Regions from separate parts of the Bacillus xiamenensis genome, predicted to be linked through region 2. Evidence: riboswitches for the same ligand, from Rfam matches in the RefSeq annotation. Region 2 holds a riboswitch; each other region holds the start of a gene.
What was found. Region 2 has a riboswitch for S-adenosylmethionine ahead of metK (methionine adenosyltransferase). Riboswitches for the same ligand answer to the same signal wherever they lie in the genome.

Region 1 (5,193 bases), 1.5 Mb from region 2:
TTTTTGGTCAATTTCTCAGCATCTTTGAGCACCCGGATTCTTGCCATATCAATTCCGTCATTGCTTAAATCATACACGATATGACCGCTTTTGATTTTGCTACTTTTGACGAGCTGTTCGCTGAATTGATAAACCACTTCATCGACTTTTTTGACCATAGATGAAATAACGGCTTTTTCAGCCGTATAGTATTGATCGCTGTCTACGCCAATTGCATATTTGCCTTGCGTTTGCGCTTCTTTTAATACACCAACACCCGTAAAGCCGGCTGCTGCATATAAAACGTCTGCTTTCTTATTGATCATTTCTTTTGCTATTTTACTGCCTTTGTCTGCATCACTAAATGTGCCGGCATAGGTGGTTAAGATCTTGATGTTTGGATTCACAGATTTTGCGCCTTTTTGATATCCTTTTTCAAACCGGTGGATCACATCTGCATCGACGCCGCCAACGAACCCAATGACATCACTTTTTGTCGTCATAGCAGCAAGTGCTCCCGCTAAATAGCTGCCCTGCTCTTCTTTAAAGGTCACTGATGTGACATTTTTCAGATCAGACACAGCATCAATGAGCAAAAATTGCTTTTTCGGATATTTTTTTGCTACCTTTTCTAGGTCTTCTTGCATACTGAACCCTACACCAATGATCAGGTCATTTCCATCTTTCACAAGCTCTGTTAGCCCTTTTTCATATGTTTTGGTTTCTGCAATTTCTCTATAATCAAATTCAATGCCAAGCTCGTCACGTGCTTTTTCTAACCCTTTAAATGATGAATCGTTAAATGATTGATCACCAAGACCATCGTCTGTCAGCATGACGCCAATCTGCTTCGCATTTGATTGTGGTGGTCCTCCCTGTTGATTGCTACATGAGGCAAGTACCATGATCATGGCTGCCATCAGAAGTAATGAAATCTTCACTTTCATCCAAACACACACTCCTTTTATCATCCTTACCCCTTTCTTATCGGATTTGATAGGCTTTGTTTCAATGATCAAGTGAAGGTTTTTCAACTTTTTTTATGACTTTTTTCACTGAAAAAACCCATTATTTATGACAAAAATAAAAAAAGCGAGCAATTGCTCACTTTTTCTCATATGTCCAGCCTTCTTTTTGGTAAACTTGGTCATTTTTCATCAGATGTCCTAATGCTCGTTTAAAGGCTGCCTTACTCATTTGGAATCTTTCACGAATATCTTCTGGGTCACTTTTATCCCAATAAGGCATTGCACCATTTCTTGTTCTCATATAGGTCAAAATTTCTTCTGCATCAGCAGATAATGCATCCTGCTTTCTAGGAAGCAGTGACACATTGACAGTCCCGTCCTCTTTCACTGCAATCACGCGCCCCGTAACGGTCGATCCTAATCTTGGCTCTTCTTTCCGCTCAGTGCGGTGGATAAACCCTCTTATCCCTGTATCTGTCAGCATGAAGGAACCTGTTGCAATTAAGCGATAAATCGTTCCAGTGATCTCTTTGTTCATTAAGGTATCTGGCGCCTCAGTAAACAATTCGCTGATCACGTCTTCAGTGGCTGGCTTTGCGAACATTCTACCGTAGCTTGTCACTTTCAGCATACAATATAGTTTGTCTCCTTTTTTCGGCCACGCTTCCTCAAAAGGCGGAAGGTGTTCAGTTGCAACAAGTGCATCCTTTGACAGTCCTACATCGACAAATGCCCCCATATCTTCCACCACGTCTACAACTTCTACCCAGCCATATGTATGGGCATTAATTGTAGGAATTTTCATCGTAGCTGCCAGTCTTTCCTCATGATCTACATATAAGTAGACCTCTACTTCATCACGATCTTCGATATCCTCTGTCATTTCACTGCGGTGCAGGAGGACAGAATCCTCGCCATCTGTTAAAAAGTAGCCGTATTCCATCTCGTTCTCTATTTGCAAGGTCAATTGCTCACCTGGTCTCATGTTCTCTTCCTTCCTATCTGCCCTTAAAAGAGCGTTCGTTCATCTTTTGATTCACTTTATTCTACTATACTTCTGTCAACATGAACATCTCTAGTTCTGTTAGCTAAAGTGGACAAACTGCACTTAATTTATACCGCAATACAGCTGAACGCTATTCGATAAAGTTTCTTCTTCCCCTATTGGCATGATAAGATAGACGCAATATCCCATACTTGGAGGTCATGTGTGATGGCAAAAGAAAGTTCATTTGATATTGTATCAAAGGTGGAGCTGCCAGAGGTGCAAAACGCCATTCAAGCAGCGCTGAAAGAAATTAAAAACCGGTATGATTTTAAAGGAAGTAAAAGTGATATTTCGTTAGAAAAAGAAGAGCTCGTTCTCATCTCTGATGATGATTTCAAGCTTGAGCAGCTAAAAGATGTACTAGTGACCAAGCTGATTAAAAGCAATGTCCCGACTAAAAACATCGACTACGGAAAAACCGAACACGCCCTAGGGGGAACCGTACGCCAGCGGGCAAAGCTGATTAGCGGGATTGATAAAGACAATGCAAAAAAAATCAATGCATTGATTAAGCAGTCCGGCATCAAAGTGAAATCTCAATTTCAGGATGACCAAGTGCGTGTAACAGGGAAAAATAAAGATGATTTACAAGAGGTCATGTCTCTCATACGCAAAGCTGATTTGCCGATTGATGTCCAATTTATAAATTTTCGATAAATTTTAAATTTCCCATTGATTATTTCCTATTTTTTCGATACAGTTGATGGAAGCTCAACTCATTGACATGTTCATATCGCTTTCTTATCAAGAGAGGCAGAGGGACTGGCCCTGTGAAGCCTCAGCAACCGGTGTAGTAGAAATGTATGTTTCTATGACCAAGGTGCTAAATCCAGCAAGCAACTGCTTGGTAGATGAGAAGAAGAATTTCAATAAAACCAAAAAGTCTTCTTCTTATCAGAAGGCTTTTTTTGTTACATAAAAATAAGGAGGAAACCAATGGGCCTATTACAAGACTTACAAAACCGCGTATTAATTGCTGACGGTGCAATGGGAACACTTTTATACTCTTACGGCATCGACCGCTGCTTTGAAGAATTAAATTTATCGAAAGAAGATGAAGTGAAAAGAGTACATGAGGCGTATGTGCAGGCTGGGGCGGACATCATTCAAACGAACACATACGGCGCGAATTATATTAAACTATCCCGCTACGGCCTAGAAGAAGAAACAAAACGCATCAATACAAAAGCGGTACAAATTGCAAAAGCAGCCGCCGGCTCAGCTTATGTCCTCGGAACGATTGGCGGTATCCGAACATTTAACAAAAACGCCTACTCTTTAGACGAGATTAAACGGAGCTTTAGAGAGCAGCTGTACATCCTCTTAAATGAACAGCCTGACGGATTATTGCTAGAAACGTATTACGACATTGAAGAAGCAAAAGCTGTTCTCCAAATTGCACGCAAAGAAACGGCTCTCCCAATTGTTATGAATGTCTCCATGCATGAGCAAGGTGTTCTGCAGGACGGCACACCGCTAAAAGACGGTTTATCCGAATTATCCGCACTAGGCGCTGATGTCGTCGGTATTAATTGCAGGCTGGGCCCTTATCATATGATTCAGGCACTCGAAGGCGTTCCAATTTTGGAAAATTCGTATTTATCTGTCTATCCTAATAGCAGTCTTCCCTCCTTTGAGGAAGGCAGACTCGTCTATGATACAGATAATGATTATTTCAGAAAAAGTGCACTTGAGTTTAGAAATCAGGGTGCACGAATCATCGGCGGCTGTTGCGGAACAATGCCTCAGCATATTAGCGCCATGGCTGAAGCGGTCAAAGATTTAGCACCGATCACCGAAAAAGAAGTGAAAGTGTTAAAAGAAGAAATGATTTCGATCCAAGACCAGCGCACAGAGCCTGGACTTGATGAGCTGGCTGTGAAAAAACGATCAATTATCGTCGAGCTGGACCCGCCGAAAAAGCTCAACTTTGAAAAATTCCTTGTTGCAGCGAACGAATTAAAAAGTGTGGGCATTGATGCCCTCACGCTGGCTGATAATTCTCTTGCTACGCCCCGTATTAGCAATGTCGCTTGTGGCGCTTTATTGAAACAGCAGCTTGATATGCGTTCACTTGTCCATATCACGTGCCGTGATCGTAATTTGATTGGACTTCAATCCCATTTGATGGGACTTGATACACTCGGTCTAACCGATATATTAGCCATTACAGGCGATCCATCTAAAATCGGTGACTTCCCGGGGGCAACATCTGTTTATGATTTAACCTCCTTTGATTTGATTCGTCTGATCAAACAATTTAACGAAGGACTTTCTTTTTCTGGAAAGCCGCTCGGCAAAAAGACCAATTTTTCAGTGGCTGGCGCATTTAACCCGAATGTCCGTCATATTGATAAGGCGGTCAAACGTCTTGAGAAAAAAATAGAATACGGTGCTGATTATTTCATTTCACAGCCTGTTTATTCTGAAGAACAGCTTGTGAAAATTCATGAGGAAAGCCGTCATTTGGATAAACCGATTTATATCGGCATTATGCCGCTGACAAGCAGCCGAAATGCAGAGTTTATTCATCATGAGATTCCGGGCATCAAATTGTCTGACTCGATTCGTGAGATTATGGCGAAGGCAGGCGAAGATAAAGAAAAGCAGCGAACTGAAGGCTTAGCGATTGCTCGGTCTTTATTAGATACAGCCTGTGAATTGTTTAATGGCATCTATTTAATTACCCCTTTCCTTCGATCAGATTTAACAGCAGAACTCACAACTTACATTCATCAGAAAGAAAAGGAGACAAACGCACATGTCAACTATCACTGAACAGCTCCAGAAACGCATCCTCGTCCTTGATGGTGCAATGGGCACAATGATTCAAAACGCCGATCTCACAGCAGATGACTTTGGCGGAGAAGAGTATGAGGGCTGTAACGAATATTTGAATGTCACAGCCCCTCATCTGATCTCATCGATCCACCGGCAATATCTTGAGGCCAGTGCAGATTTAATCGAAACGAATACATTCGGCGCGACGAAGCTTGTTCTCGATGAATATGGCCTTGGTCATCTCGCCTATGAACTCAACATAAAGGCTGCTCAATTGGCAAAGCGCGAGGCAGACCGTTTGTCCACACCGGAGTGGCCGCGTTTTGTTGTAGGCGCAATGGGACCCACAACAAAAACATTATCCGTAACAGGCGGCACATCGTTTGAAGAGCTCGTCGCAAACTATGAAGAACAGGC
Region 2 (5,193 bases):
GGCTTGAATTGGACTTTCCAGTATGTCTTAAATTCAATGTCTTGGCCAGGGCGCAGTGTAAACTGGTGACCCGGCTCCACTTTGTGCACCTTTTGATCAAGTGTATTTGGCTCAGGAACGAACTGGAAGGACATATATTGCTGCAAAGCGGTCTCATCAAATAGGATGTCCTCCTTCACAGCCATTAAGCTTTTGCGTTCAGAAGCAAAGTACACTTGCTCATCCATTTGTGTAAAATAGAGCGGTTTAATTCCAAAAGGATCTCTTGCGCCGTATAATAACTGCGCTTCTTTATCCCAAATTAAAAAGGCAAACATTCCGCGAAGCTTAGATGCTGCTTCTTCTTTATAGTGACAATATGTGGCAAGAAGTACTTCCGTATCAGAATCTGTGCTGAACGTATAGCCTTTTTTCACAAGCTCTTCCTTCAGCTCCACATAGTTATAAATTTCTCCATTGAAAATAATCCAATATTTTTCATTTTCATAAGAAAGCGGCTGCTTTCCGTGCTCCACATCTATAATACTTAAACGTCTAAATCCAAATCCTACATGCTCATCATGAAAGTAACCCTCATCATCCGGACCACGATGAACGATGAGACGATTCATTTGTTTAATTAACTCTTCCTGCTCAGTAGTTTCGGACAATGGACGGTGATTAAATACACCAACAAACCCACACATATTATTGCCTCCACGTTATGTTATTTCTTAAAAGTAGACCTATAATTAGACCGTATTTTGTCTAATTTCGTTTCACATTTTTAGCTTTTTGTAGAATTTTTTTAATCAAAAGGAAAACCGCTTAAAATAAGCGGTTTTGTATGTTGTTATTGTCCTAAGGCTTCCTGACGAAGCAAGTCGGCTTTATCTGTTTTTTCCCATGGAAGATCCAAGTCATGACGGCCAAAGTGTCCGTATGCAGCTGTTTGTTTATAGATTGGACGACGCAAGTCAAGCATTTTAATAATGCCGGCCGGACGAAGATCAAAGTTTGCACGAACCACTTCAATTAATTTTTCTTCAGACGCTTTTCCTGTTCCAAACGTATCAATTGAAATTGAGACTGGCTGTGCAACACCAATTGCATAAGCAAGCTGTACTTCACAAGAATCTGCAAGACCTGCTGCTACGATGTTTTTCGCTACATAGCGAGCCGCATATGCTGCTGAACGGTCAACCTTCGTTGCATCCTTCCCAGAGAAAGCACCGCCTCCGTGACGAGCATAGCCTCCGTACGTATCAACAATAATTTTACGTCCAGTTAAACCAGCATCCCCTTGAGGTCCACCAATCACGAAACGGCCTGTTGGGTTAATGAAGTACTTTGTCTCTTCATCAATAAGTTCACTTGGAACGACAGGACGAATGACATGCTCTTTTAAGTCGCTTTGAATTTGTTCAAGCGTCACTTCTGGTGCATGCTGTGTAGAAATAACGACTGTGTCAATACGAACCGGTTTGTTTTGTTCATCATATTCAACGGTTACTTGTGTTTTTCCGTCAGGACGAAGGTATGCAAGTGTTTCATTCTTGCGTACTTCTGTTAAACGACGAGATAATTTATGCGCTAGTGAAATCGGCAGCGGCATCAGCTCTTCTGTTTCGTTGTTTGCAAAACCAAACATAAGGCCTTGGTCACCTGCACCGATTGCATCAAGTTCTTCTTCAGTCATTGTACCTTCACGTGCTTCAAGCGCTTGGTCTACACCTTGTGCAATATCAGCAGACTGTTCATCAATTGATGTAAGAACCGCGCATGTTTCCGCATCAAACCCATATTTCGCACGTGTATAGCCAATTTCCTTAATCGTGTCACGTACTGTCTTTGGAATGTCGACATAAGTAGACGTTGTAATCTCACCGCTTACTAATACGAGACCGGTTGTTACAGAAGTTTCACAGGCAACACGTGCATTAGGATCTTTCTTTAAAATTTCATCCAAAATGCTGTCTGAAATTTGATCACAGATTTTATCCGGATGTCCTTCGGTCACTGATTCTGAAGTAAATAAACGACGATTTTGACTCATAATGGCTATTTCCTCCTGTACAAGACCACACCATCCCAAGATGAGGCCTCCAATATGATACGGAACTCGTTCCCTCTTATATTTCAAAACGTTTATATTAGAGATGTTATTGGCAATTTGTTCATATGATATCCCAAAAATAAAAAAACCATTTCCTTCATTGCGAGGAAAGGGTCTGAGATCGCATGCCTTTCACTCTTATCGCTCAAGGTGTTTTTGTACCTTGCATCAGGTTAGCACCTTGGTTTCTCAGCATGTTCATGCCTTTTTCATAAGAAACCGGTTGCTGGGCTTCGTCGGGCCTGTCCCTCCACCAGCTCGGGATAAGAGTATCCGTTCAATAAGATATCTTATCTTAAACCCTTGCGTCATGTCAATGCTTCATAGGAATTATCTCCCCTCTTTTTTTACCTCATCTTTCACATCACCAAAAAGCATATTTTCATAGCAGAAATGAAAAAACACACACAAAAATATTTAAATAGTATAGACTATTATTATCAATGTGTTATACTAATCGAAACAAAAACAAATTCAACGGTAAAGGAAGGGTTTTTTATGAACTCAGTGGATTTAAAAGAAGATTTGCAGTCATTGCTCTCATTAGAAAATACGCACCAAAATTTATCTGTTCCGAAACTTGTTGAAAAGATTTTGGCACGTCATGAAGGCGTTTTAACTTCAACAGGTGCTGTCCGCGCGACAACTGGTGCCTACACTGGACGTTCGCCTAAAGATAAATTTATTGTAAAAGAAGAAAGCTCTGCGCATAACATTGATTGGGGCACAGTGAATCAGCCGATCTCAAAAGACGCATTTGATCGTTTATATACAAAAGTTGTGTCATACTTAAAAGAACGTGATGAACTATTTGTCTTTGAAGGATTTGCGGGTGCTGACGAAAGATACCGTATACCCATTACAGTGGTAAACGAATTCGCATGGCACAATCTCTTTGCAAAGCAGCTATTCATTAGACCTGACGGATCAACACCATCATCAAATGAAAAGCCTTTTACCATCTTATCTGCTCCTCACTTTAAAGCAGATCCTGAAACAGATGGCACAAACTCTGAAACGTTTATTATCGTTTCTTTTGAAAAGCGTACAATTCTGATCGGTGGAACAGAGTATGCAGGAGAGATGAAGAAATCCATTTTCTCTGTCATGAACTACCTTCTCCCTGAACAAGATATTTTATCCATGCACTGCTCAGCTAACGTTGGTCAAGAAGGCGATGTCGCATTATTTTTCGGCCTTTCAGGGACTGGGAAAACGACGCTTTCTGCAAGTGCAAGCCGCAAGCTGATTGGAGACGATGAACACGGCTGGTCTAGCACTGGTGTCTTCAATATTGAGGGCGGATGCTATGCGAAATGTGTGAACTTAAGTGAGGAAAAAGAGCCGCAAATTTACAAAGCCATCAGCTTCGGATCCGTGCTTGAAAACGTGGTGCTGGATGAAGAAACACGTGAAGCGGATTATGATGACACATTCTTTACTGAAAATACACGGGCGGCTTACCCAATCGAAATGATTGATAACATCGTGAAACCAAGTATCGCAGGTCATCCATCTGCCATCGTCTTTTTAACAGCGGATGCTTTTGGTGTTTTACCTCCAATCAGCCGTTTAACGAAAGAACAGGCCATGTATCACTTCCTTAGCGGCTACACAAGTAAATTAGCAGGAACTGAGCGCGGTGTGACATCACCAGAAACGACATTCTCTACTTGCTTCGGTTCACCGTTCTTGCCACTTCCTGCTCACATCTATGCTGAAATGCTTGGCAAAAAAATTGATGAGCATGGCGCAAAAGTATTCCTTGTGAACACAGGCTGGACTGGCGGCGGCTATGGTACGGGCAAACGAATGAACCTGGCTCATACAAGAGCGATGGTGCAGGCAGCCATCGAAGGCGATCTTGACAATGCTGAAATAATCACTGACGACATCTTTGGATTACACATCCCGCTTCATATTCCAGGGGTGCCAGATGAAGTCCTTCAGCCTGCTAAAACATGGGCTGATCAAGAGGCTTACCGAGAAAAAGCCTACTTCCTTGCAAACGAATTTAAAAAGAATTTCAAAAAATTCAGCCATGCAGCAAGTGACATCGAAGCAAAAGGCGGACCACTCGTCTAATCAAAAGACAAAAGCTGAGGGGATCATTCCCTCAGCTTTTTTAATTCGTTGAATGCAATGATACAAGACGGTAAGTCACCTTCGTGACATCGTCTGACAGCTCGAGCTTTTCTACATGTGCTGTCCCTGTTTTTTCCCCGTCTTTCGTTTTGCGCACCTCAAGCGGAATATTTAATGGATAAATGCGGTACCCTTCCTTCATGAGCTCAAACACATTTTCTTCAATTCTTGTCTCTTTTCCTTTTGTGACAATCATTGTATTAAATTCAACAGGCATTCCCATAATGAAAATCCCCCTACTTTCTAAATTTCTTTCTACTGTTTATTTTACCACATTTCCGCCTTTACGGCTGTGCATCCATGTCGTCAGCCGTCTGACAATCTCCCGATTATGCTGCGGCGGGAAATAATGATTGTAGCCATGAAAATACCATGTTTCCACAGACTTGCCATGCTGACGCAGCGCATCTTCTAATAAATACGCATGCTCAATGGATACATTCTGATCCTGCTCTCCATGGATGATTAAGACAGGGGCTTCGATTTTGTCCACATCATTCAAAGGGGTTCGCGCCTCATATGCTTCTGGCACCTTGTGCGGCGGACCGCCTATCACGCGCTTCATCATTCTTCTCATATCCACACGTTCTTCGTAGGTGAGCTTCATATCACTTACACCGCCCCAAGTCACAAAGGAGGCGGCTTCCTGTTTCATTTCAACAGCGGTCCAAATGCCCATAATACCGCCACGGGAAAAACCAAAGATATGAATGCGATCCTGCTTCACCTTTTGATGATTTTTTAACAGATTAAAAGCCGCAAATGCATCTTTCCGATCCTCTCCGGCAAAGTCCTCGTTCCCTTCGCCTCCTTGATTCCCTCGGTAAAAAGGAGCAAAGACGACAAAGCCTTGCGCTGCAAATTGCACAATTCGGCCAGGTCTGACCATCCCCACATTTTTAATGCCGCCGCGTAAATACAAAAAACCGTCATAGAGACCTTCTCCGGCCGGT
Region 3 (5,193 bases), 790 kb from region 2:
ATAGCCTGTACTCCTAAGCGTACGTATCATTTTGTGTTCCTTGTCACCAATTTTATCTCGTAAAGCACGGATATAAACTTCGACAATATTGTCCTCCCCATTAAAATCATAGCCCCAAACCTTTTCTAAAATGGTTGATTTGCTCAATACAATACCATGATTGACAATGAATAACTTTAACAGCTCATACTCCGTGGCAGAGAGCTTTAATACCTTTTGGTTGAAGCGAATTTCCTTTCTTCTGTCATCAACTTGAAAAGGGCCAATAGATAAATCACTTAATAAGTAAGGAAATTGATTGCGCAGTCTCGCTTGAATTCTTGCAAGAAGCTCATCAAAGCTAAATGGCTTCATCATATAATCATCTGCTCCGCCACACAAACCTTTGATTCGGTATTCGACTTCATCTTTTGCAGTAAGCATAATAATTGAGATTTGACAAACCTTCTTCATCAATTTACATACTTCATAGCCATCCATACCTGGCATCATCACATCCAAAATGCATATGTGTGGTTGATACGTTTTGACTATGTTTAAAGCGGATAGACCATCAGTGGCAGTTTTAACTTGAAAACCTTCGTTTTCGAGCCCCAATGTTAAAAAGTCGACAATGGCTGGTTCGTCATCGACTACAAGTAATTTAATATGCTGATACTTCATGATCATGACTCCTTCCAAAAAGCTCATACCGTTATTATTTTGTGTTTAGCTGAAAGTATCCTGAAAAACAGCTGAAAATGAGTTGAATGAAAGATATGCTATTTTTTCCATGCTTCAAATGAGCAAAAATATCCCTTTATATCAAAGAATGTCACAACCAAAATAAGATATTTATCAGTTTTCAGCTTATTTTCAGGTGGCCTTAAAGTCCTTTTCAGGTTGAGGGTGTAGAATCGCTAGTGTTGGGAGAAGCTCAACAGTAAATTTGAGGAGGCATTTCATTATGAAAGGACCATTTAAAGTATTATCAGGAGCTGCTTTAGGAACAATTATTTCAATTAGCTCATTAACATCGGCACATGCTGCTGTATTGCATAAGGAGGGTGACGTTGTCCAACAAACGACCAAGCAAGAACAAACGGCTGTAACAGAAGCCACTGCGAAAAAAGTGGCTTTGAAAAATTGTTCAGGTGTCATTCAATCGACTACTGTAAAAACTGAAAAGTCAGTAACAGTCTATGTGGTTAAAGTTCTTGGAGAAGATGGTAAACAGCATACGCTGAAAGTCAATTGTCATACAGGAAAAATCATCAAGCACGAAACAGCAAAAAAAGAAAAAGCAATTAACAAGCAAACCGCTCAAAAGATTGCTTTGAAAAATTGCTCAGGTGTCATTCAGTCATTAGAAATGCAAAAAGAGGATCAGACCTATGTTTACGTCATTAAGCTACTAGGTGACGATGGTAAACAACATGTTGAAAAAATCAACTGTCAAAATGGAAAGGTAATCTCACACCAAACTGGCAGTCAAACGATCAGTATTTCGAAATCAAAAGCAGAAACGATTGCACTTTCTAAAACAAAAGGTGCTATTCAATCGGTACAATTAAAAAAGGATACAGATGAATATGTTTATGTGATAAAAGTATTGGGTGAGGATGGAAAAGCTTACACGTATCATATCAATTGTGAAAAGGGTCAAGTAATGAAACAAAAAGTGTCTGCAAAAGCAGAGGGAATTACAAAACAACATGCTAAAGAGATTGCCTTAAAAAATTGCACAGGCGTAGTCAAAGATATGCAATTAAAGAAAGAAGGCAATATAACAATGTATGTCATCAAAGTCGTTGATCAGTCTCAAAAAGAGCAAACAGTGAAAATCAATGCAAATACAGGGAAAGTCTGCTCATAATCAAACATTTCGGCACATTTCATTTCTTATTCATGACAGTTCCAAAACAACCTAAAAACACGCAAATCTTGCTCCTGATAGTCATTGACTATCAGGTTTTTTTATCATTCGATTTCTTTTTGATCACGATATCAAATTTAAAATATTCAAAAAATGATTGACAATGATGGAACATCACATTAAAGTTAAGAAGACATTTCAACTAAAACAAACTTCATAACACATCTCTTATCAAGAGAGGCAGAGGGACTGGCCCTATGACGCCCGGCAACCGTTTCTATTATTCAAGAAATTGGTGCTAATTCCTGCAAAGCTGTTACAGCTTTGACAGATAAGAGAGGAAGACTTCCCGATACATGTTTCATGCAACGGTGATCAAGCCTCTCTTTACAAGAGAGGCTTTTTTGTTTCTTTTGAAGAAACAAATGATTGGTTGACAGGCATTTTCCCACTTTTTACCCTAGTTTTCTGATGTGAAAACTAAAATAATTGAAGGAGGAACAACAATGAAACGTAAATATTGGACATCATCCCTTGTATTATTGACGATCCTGACAGTTCTATTATCTGGCTGCGGTACGGGATCGAGCGCAGGCTCAAAAGCCAATGCAAACGAAAAGGTATCCTTTGACAATGTACCGAAGCGCTTTGCAAAGGGGCAGGGAGCAAAAATTAAAGTCATCCGCAAAATTGGCGGGGACGATCATACGGCTCAATTTTTAGCAGGGACAAAGGCAGAAGGTGAAGCGCTGGGCTTTACAGTGGACGTCTACACGGCAAATGGTGATACAGCAAAGTTCCATGATGCCATTTCTCAGGCACTAGAAGAAAACTATGATGGCTTTATCATCTCGCATGGGGATGATGAGGCGACAGTCGCTGATGTGAAGAAGATCACAGCGAAAGGCATCCCAGTTGTGGCGTTTGATTCGAACCCGAAGCTAAAGGACATCAAAGGAGTCACCGTGACATCTCAAGATGATGAACAATTAGCGAAAAAATCATTAGACGCGCTCGTGGCTGATTTTAAAGGAAAAGCAAACATTGCGTACCTTTGGGTAGACGGGTTCCCGCCGATGGTGAGACGAAACAAGGTGTACCAAGAAACGCTCAAACAACATACAGGGATCAAGGAGCTTGACCGATTTGGCGTTGCTTCCTCTGATACGTCTGTTCAAACACAAAATGCAGTAGCGGCGATGCTGAATAAGTATCCAAAGGGCAAGCTTGATGCGATTTTTGCCACATGGGATGCATTTGCCATCGGTGCGGCAAGAGCTTTAAAGGAAGCAGGAAGAACAGAAGTGAAAATTTACGGTATTGATGTGTCTAATGCCGATCTGCAAGAAATGACTTCGGAAAACAGTCCGTGGAAGTACACAGCAGCGGTCGATCCGAAGCTCATCGGGGCAGTCGACGTGAGGATTCTTGCGAAGAAAATAGCTGGCGAGAAAACGCCATCTTCCTATGACCTTGAGGCCTCCCTCATTTCACAAAAGCAACTTCAACAAGCAGGAAAGGCCATCAATATGGTCAATCTTGCAGAGGAAGTAAAAGGGTTCGGTTCATCGACTGCCTTTGAAGAAGATTGGATGAAGACCTTGAAGAAGCATTATGCAAAATAACCCGCGTGCACTCTCTTTCAATAGAGGGTGTTTCGTTTTTCAAATGACGATCAGTAGAGAAGGAGGACACCTATGACATCGCCACTTGTTTGTATGAAGAACATTTCGATTGAATTTCCAGGGGTCAAAGCGCTGGATCAAGTGAATTTCACATTAAAAAGAGGAACGGTCCATGCCCTTATTGGGGCGAACGGTGCTGGGAAGTCCACGTTAATGAAGGTTCTCTCTGGTGCTCATTCGCATTTTGAAGGAACCATCCACATCAATGGCGAGGCGGCAGCGATTCAAACACCGAAGGATGCGGCCTCATATGGTGTGCAGACAGTCCATCAAGAAGTGGATACAGCCCTCGTTCCCTATTTAAGTGTTGGTGAAAATATGATGATACATGAGATTGAGAAAAAACCATTTGTCCGCTGGAAAGAGCTTCATCGCAAGGCAGCTCAACTATTAAAAGAGATGGACATTGACATCTCCACGAAGCGTCTTGTGAGTGACCTGACACTGGCAGAAAAACAGATGGTGCTCATTGCCAAAGCTGTTTCTATCAAATGCAGCATTTTAATTTTAGATGAACCAACGGCTCCACTCAGTCATGCGGAAACAAGCAAATTATTCTCAATGATTCAGCAATTGAAACAGAAAGGCACGGGCATCATTTTTATCTCGCACCGCATGCCAGAAATTTTCAACATTTGCGATGAATTGACTGTGATGAGGAATGGAACCGATGTGGCGGTACACCTTGTCAAAGAGACCGATCCAAAGCAGGTCATTGAAGAAATGTTAGGTGCACCATTAGAGGAGCAATTCCCGCCCCGTACACCTTTGAAGGATGCACCGATTGTGCTTGACGTGAAAGAGTTGCATGACCAGCATAAATTGAACAACATTCACCTCCATGTGAAAAAAGGGGAAATCCTCGGGATCGCAGGACTAGTCGGCGCTGGTAAAACGGAACTGTGCAAAGCCCTGTTCGGTGCTTCAGAAAAAAAGACAGGCACTGTGGCACTTCATGGTCAAACCATTCACATCCAATCGCCTCATCAGGCCGTGAGAGCTGGAATTGCCCTTGTGCCGGAAGAGCGGAGAAAAGAAGGGATTCTCACAGAAGAGACCGTGGGATGGAACTTAACAGCTGCAAGCCTCCGTTCGTTTGCAAGGATGTTCAGCTTCTTACATCGTTCTAAGGAAAGGCAGGCAGCAAGTGAAATCGTCAAACGGCTAGGTGTCAAAACACCTTCTCTGGAAGCGAAGGTGAAGCATCTATCTGGCGGCAATCAGCAAAAGATTGCAATTGGAAAATGGCTACTGGCTGAGGCGGATGTGTACCTCTTTGATGAACCAACCAAAGGCGTAGACGTTGGAGCGAAAAAAGACATTTTCACTCTTATTGCAGAGCTTGCTGCCCGTGGAAAATCCGTTATTTATGCCTCAAGTGAACTGTCGGAAATCGCAGGGATCGCAGATCGAGTATACGTCCTATACGATGGCAGCATTGCCCGGGAAATGACTGCACCAACGACAGAAGAAGAGCTTTTATATCATTCAACAGGAGGACAATCATGAGTGAGCGACAAATTTCAGCCCCTGTTCAGCAAATCAAAAAACAGCGGCCAACATTTCACCTGTTTGATTTCTTTTATCAATATGGCACCATTTTAACAATCGTCGTATTGATTGTTGTATTTGCGACAGCGAATCCAGCATTTT
Region 4 (5,193 bases), 1.3 Mb from region 2:
GGCAGCGCATCTAAAAAAAGAGGATACGTCTGTATTACGAGAAGCAAAAAAACAGCTTGATGAGTATTTTAAAGGCGATCGTAAAGGATTCGATCTTCCTCTCAAACAAGCAGGCTCTCCATTTCAAGAGCAAGTGTGGGAGGCACTTTCCGCTATTCCGTATGGTGAATCAAAAAGCTATGCAGATATTGCAGAAGCGATCGGCAATCCAAAGGCAGTCAGAGCCATTGGACAAGCCAACAGGCGTAATGCCTTGCCTATTTTCATTCCGTGTCACCGGGTCATTGGAAAAGACCGGTCTCTAACGGGGTACGCAGGGACAAAGACGGAAATGAAAGCGGCCCTGCTAGAATTAGAAGGCATCCCATTTGTTCAAAAATAAACCGATTGACCTGTTCCAAATGTTTGGTGAGCGACATATCCTTTTATTAAGCTAAAAAAGTTGGTTGAGGGAAAAAGGAGGCCGCTGGCATGTTTTGGGGCAAAAAGAATAAAACGTACGCCGTCACATCACTATGTGTCAAAATGAACGTGTTGACAGAGGAACAGAAAAAAGACATATTAGCCAAAACGATTGGAACAAAAAAGCGCGATGCTCTTAAATGATAAGAACACGGCGCTTTTGTTATATCAGCGTGAAATGCTTTCAGAGAATAGCGCATCAATCTCTTCTGTATAGTTGGAAGTGATGATGCCTTTTTCTGTAATGATGCCTGAAATGAGATGGTGGGGAGTGACGTCAAAGGCCGGATTAAATACCTGAACATCAGGAGGCGCAATTTGGATACCGTTTAATTCCTTTACTTCCTGCGGGTCACGTTCTTCAATCGGAATATCTGCCCCGTCCAGTGTCGACACATCAAAGGTCGAAAGAGGTGCTGCCACAAAAAATGGAATTTGAAAGTGTTTAGCCAAAACAGCTAGACCTAGCGTTCCAATTTTATTTGCTGTATCACCATTTCTAGCGATTCGATCTGCCCCAACAATGACAGCAGAAATTTGTTTTTCTTTCATCGTATGGGCGGCCATGTTATCTGTGATGAGTGTCACATCTACACCGCCCTGCATCAATTCCCATGTCGTCAGGCGAGCGCCTTGAAGGACAGGGCGTGTTTCACATGCATAAATGTGAAGGTCGAGGTTTTTCTTTTTGGCTAAATAAAAGGGAGCAAGCGCTGTTCCGTACCGGCTCGTTGCAATGGAGCCTGCGTTACAAATGGTCATAATTCGATCACCAGATTTAAAGAGCTGGAGAGCATTTTGACCGATTTGACGGCATGTTTCTTCATCTTCGATTTGAATTTGAATGGCTTCATGGACAAGGTCTGTTTTGGCAGCATTCACCGAAGCAGCACGTTCAATACGCTGAAAAAGCCGTTCTAATGCCCAGGCGAGGTTCACAGCGGTTGGACGGGCACTGTTTAAATATTCTTTTAGACGGGCGACTTCTTGTTTAAACACATCAATGTCCTCTGTATCAATCTCTTGGGCACTAAGCGCCAGCCCAAATGCCGCTGTAATGCCTATAGCAGGTGCTCCGCGTACTTTTAACGTCACAATTGCATCATACACATCTTCTTTTGTATATAAATGCTCAAACACGGTTTCAGCCGGTAATTTTTGCTGATTCAAAATGTTGATACGGTTTTCTTCCCATTCGACGGAACGGGGAACTTCAAATTCTTTAGACAAAACTCGTCACTCCTTTACAGTTTGCTGGAATAATGCGACGAGGTCAGACGCTGTTTCCACTGCATGATATTGTTTGATGAATGTTTTTCCGAGCGTAATTGCTACTTTTTTCTGATGAAGCCTTCTCGAATGTGATGGAATTGCATCAAGATCAGCCGCATTAGCAAGACCGATGGTTCGGCGAACAAGCTCACAGCCGGCAAAGCCTGCCGCTTCTTTTAAAATACGCTCTAAGGTTGCTTCCAAAAAGCTGTCCGATACACTATACGCTTCAATGCTGTCTTCTTTCCAGGCTTTTGTGAATACTTCTTTGAATGTTGCCCACACATTGACGACATGGTCAAAAAGATGCTGCTGCATCTGTTCATTCTCATGAGATAAAGCATTTATGAAGAGATTGGCTATAAAGTGACCGATATCGAATCCAAATGGACCGTAAAAAGCGAATTCTGGATCAATGATTTTCGTTTCCGTTTCGTTTGCAAAAATACTTCCTGAATGAAGATCGCCATGAACCAGTGTTTCAGCCGATGTTAAGAAGATATGCTTTAGCTCTGCTGCTTTTGCTTGCAGTTCAAGGTCAGCCCACAGCGCTTTTGCCTCTTCTTTTAATTCCTCTTCGAAGTCATTTGTTTCACTATCAAAGAAAGGATCTGTGAAGACGAGTTTTTCTGTGATGTCACAGAGATCAGGGTTCGTAAACTGCTTCACGAATTGTTTTTTAATTTTAGGATTTGTGGCAAAGTCAGATGTGTAAAATAACGTTTTGCCTAAAAATTCACCGACATGATCTGATAAATACGGATAATGTTTTCCGGCAATTAGCCCTTTTCTGACGATTTCAAGGTGTGATAGATCCTCCATTGCTGTCACCGCAAGAGCTGTATCTGAATAATAGACTTCTGGTACAAGGTGCGGTACATATTCTGACTGCTTGATGAGTGCTGCACTTTCGATTCTTGCGCGGTCTAATGTGAGAGGCCAGCTTTCCCCAACGACCTTTGCATAGGGAAGAGCTTGCTTAATAATCAGCCCTTTTTCGCGTTTGTGATCAAAAATATGAAAGACGTAATTTAAATTCCCGTCACCGATTTCGGTACATGTCAAATGACTGCTTTCTTGGATTAATCCAAGTCTAATGGCCAGTGCGACTGCCGAACTCTCTGTTAATTCTTCATATGATGCCGTAAGTGTAACCAATTGCTTCCCCTCCAAATCATATAAAAAAGCCTCTTTCTCCTGAGAGAAAGAGGCTTGATCGCGTGTATGCTCGAAGCCTCTCTTATCTCTCAGCACATACGTCTGATGGAATTAGCACCGTGCCCTATAAGACAATTGTCTTGGCGCTGTACTTGCTGCGCCCCACTTCACAGTGGTATTAACGGTCGGTTGCTGTTGGGGTCAAAAGGCCAAATCCCTCGCCCAACTCTCGATAAGAGAAATCAATATGTAATTGTTTCATGTCTGCATGCATTTCTTAATTTAAGATATTATCAGAGCCACGCATCACATGTCAATCTTTTTTCAAAATTGCTTTACAATTCATAAAACAATCCATTACAGTGATTGTATTGTCACGTAACTTGAATAGAAGGTGAAGAAATGGAATTCCAGCAATCAGATGTATTGAAACAATTACCGAAACAGTTTTTTGCGTCGCTTGTTCAAAAAGTGCAGAAAAAAGTGAAGGAAGGGGCAGATGTCATTAATTTAGGCCAGGGAAATCCTGATCAGCCCACCCCGCCGCATATTGTAAAAGCGATGCAAGAAGCGGTAGCAAAGCCCGAAAATCATCAATATTCCTCATTTCGCGGAACGGCAAAACTAAAAAAGGCAGCCGCAGTTTTTTACGAAAGAGAATATGGCGTCTCACTTGATCCGAAGACGGAAATTGCCATCTTATTTGGGGGGAAAGCGGGACTAGTCGAGCTACCGCAATGCTTACTTAATCCAGGTGATACGCTGCTTGTCCCAGATCCAGGTTATCCTGATTACTGGTCGGGTGCCGTGCTTGCTGGAGCTCACATGGTGACCATGCCGCTTCTTGAAAAAAATAATTTTTTACCTGACTACAATCGACTGTCTGAGGATGATAAGAAAAAGGCAAAATTGATGTACTTAAATTACCCAAATAATCCTACTGGTGCGACTGCAAGCCGGACTTTTTTTGAGGAAACTGTTACGTTTGCGAATGAACACAAAATGTGTGTTGTGCATGATTTTGCTTATGGAGGCATTGGATTTGACGGCGAAAAGCCGATCAGCTTTCTGCAAATAGATGGGGCGAAAGAGACTGGCATTGAAATTTACACATTGTCCAAAACGTATAATATGGCCGGCTGGAGAGTCGGTTTTGCAGTAGGGAATGCCTCTGTCATCGAAGCCATTGAGCTTTATCAGGATCATCTGTTTGTGTCGCTGTTTAAAGCGACTCAAGATGCTGCGGCGGAAGCACTTTTAAGCGATCAAACGTGTGTACGGGTGCAAAATGACCGGTACGAAAAAAGGCGGAACACTTGGATTCATGCATGTAAAGAGATTGGATGGGACGTAAGCGCACCAAAGGGATCATTTTTTGCCTGGTTAAAGGTGCCTGAAGGGTATACATCTGAAACCTTTTCTGATGTATTATTAGAGAAAGCACATGTTGTCGTTGCGCCGGGAAATGGCTTTGGCGCTCACGGTGAAGGCTATGTCAGAGTCGGTCTTTTAACAAGTGAGGAGCGGTTAAAAGAAGCCGCTGAACGCATCGCTGCATTGCAGCTGTTTGAAAAAAAGCCATTGACAACGTAAAAAAATGGTGCGATAATTCAGGCAATATTTAAGAAAATTGAATATTCTTATCAAGAGTAGGCAGAGGGACTAGCCCAATGAAGCCCGGCAACCGACTTCCATGAAGCACGGTGCTAATTCTTGCAGCAAGCGCTGAGAGATAAGATTCGGATGAATGAGACGAAACCTCTTTAATGCGCTGACAAAGCACTTAAAGAGGTTTTTTTACTGACCATATACAGGACGCAATCGAAAGGGGATTCCTAGTGAGTGAATTACTGGCAACATACGTATTAACACATCGAGCGGATGAACAAATAGACCGAAAAGCGGAGCAGATCGCACTTGGATTAACGGTCGGATCATGGACGGACTTGCCGCAGCTCAAAAAGGAGCAGCTGAAGAAACATAAAGGCCGCGTGGTGAGCGTAAAGGAAAAGGCTGCCGCAGTTGATGGCTTGTATCAATCAGAGGTGACAATTGCTTATCCTGAGGCTAACTTTTCAGCTGATCTACCCGCCGTTTTAACGACGATTTTCGGAAAGCTTTCACTAGATGGGAAAGTAAAGCTTGTTGACATCGCATTTTCAGAAGGGTTTAAAAGAAGTCTGCCTGGACCGGCATTTGGAATTGAGGGGATACGAAAGAAGGTAAATGTGTTTGATCGACCGCTGTTGATGAGTATTTTTAAAGGCGTGATCGGCCGTGATATGGCGGATTTAAAAGAAC

Region 1: linked by a shared signal. The riboswitch ahead of BK049_RS02765 (bifunctional homocysteine S-methyltransferase/methylenetetrahydrofolate reductase) and the one ahead of metK (methionine adenosyltransferase) in region 2 are both predicted to bind S-adenosylmethionine.
Region 3: linked by a shared signal. The riboswitch ahead of BK049_RS09455 (sugar ABC transporter substrate-binding protein) and the one ahead of metK (methionine adenosyltransferase) in region 2 are both predicted to bind S-adenosylmethionine.
Region 4: linked by a shared signal. The riboswitch ahead of mtnK (S-methyl-5-thioribose kinase) and the one ahead of metK (methionine adenosyltransferase) in region 2 are both predicted to bind S-adenosylmethionine.

What each region holds. Positions count from the first base shown of each region.
Region 1 is NZ_CP017786.1:545,135-550,327, forward strand. It holds gene BK049_RS02750 (BMP family lipoprotein) at 1-926, opposite strand, end outside; gene BK049_RS02755 (CvfB family protein) at 1,084-1,932, opposite strand; gene BK049_RS02760 (YajQ family cyclic di-GMP-binding protein) at 2,161-2,652, shown strand; SAM riboswitch class I at 2,734-2,853, shown strand; gene BK049_RS02765 (bifunctional homocysteine S-methyltransferase/methylenetetrahydrofolate reductase) at 2,932-4,773, shown strand; gene metH (methionine synthase) at 4,757-5,193, shown strand, end outside.
Region 2 is NZ_CP017786.1:2,662,004-2,667,196, reverse strand. It holds gene asnB (asparagine synthase (glutamine-hydrolyzing)) at 1-686, opposite strand, end outside; gene metK (methionine adenosyltransferase) at 833-2,035, opposite strand; SAM riboswitch class I at 2,231-2,365, opposite strand; gene pckA (phosphoenolpyruvate carboxykinase (ATP)) at 2,594-4,180, shown strand; gene BK049_RS13595 (DUF2584 domain-containing protein) at 4,221-4,463, opposite strand; gene BK049_RS13590 (alpha/beta hydrolase family protein) at 4,503-5,193, opposite strand, start outside.
Region 3 is NZ_CP017786.1:1,872,624-1,877,816, forward strand. It holds gene BK049_RS09445 (response regulator transcription factor) at 1-663, opposite strand, end outside; gene BK049_RS09450 (PepSY domain-containing protein) at 947-1,855, shown strand; SAM riboswitch class I at 2,081-2,193, shown strand; gene BK049_RS09455 (sugar ABC transporter substrate-binding protein) at 2,362-3,480, shown strand; gene BK049_RS09460 (sugar ABC transporter ATP-binding protein) at 3,553-5,049, shown strand; gene BK049_RS09465 (ABC transporter permease) at 5,046-5,193, shown strand, end outside.
Region 4 is NZ_CP017786.1:366,113-371,305, reverse strand. It holds gene BK049_RS01815 (methylated-DNA--[protein]-cysteine S-methyltransferase) at 1-382, shown strand, start outside; gene BK049_RS19930 (hypothetical protein) at 472-606, shown strand; gene mtnA (S-methyl-5-thioribose-1-phosphate isomerase) at 631-1,692, opposite strand; gene mtnK (S-methyl-5-thioribose kinase) at 1,699-2,892, opposite strand; SAM riboswitch class I at 2,973-3,130, opposite strand; gene BK049_RS01800 (pyridoxal phosphate-dependent aminotransferase) at 3,295-4,485, shown strand; SAM riboswitch class I at 4,530-4,631, shown strand; gene mtnW (2,3-diketo-5-methylthiopentyl-1-phosphate enolase) at 4,731-5,193, shown strand, end outside.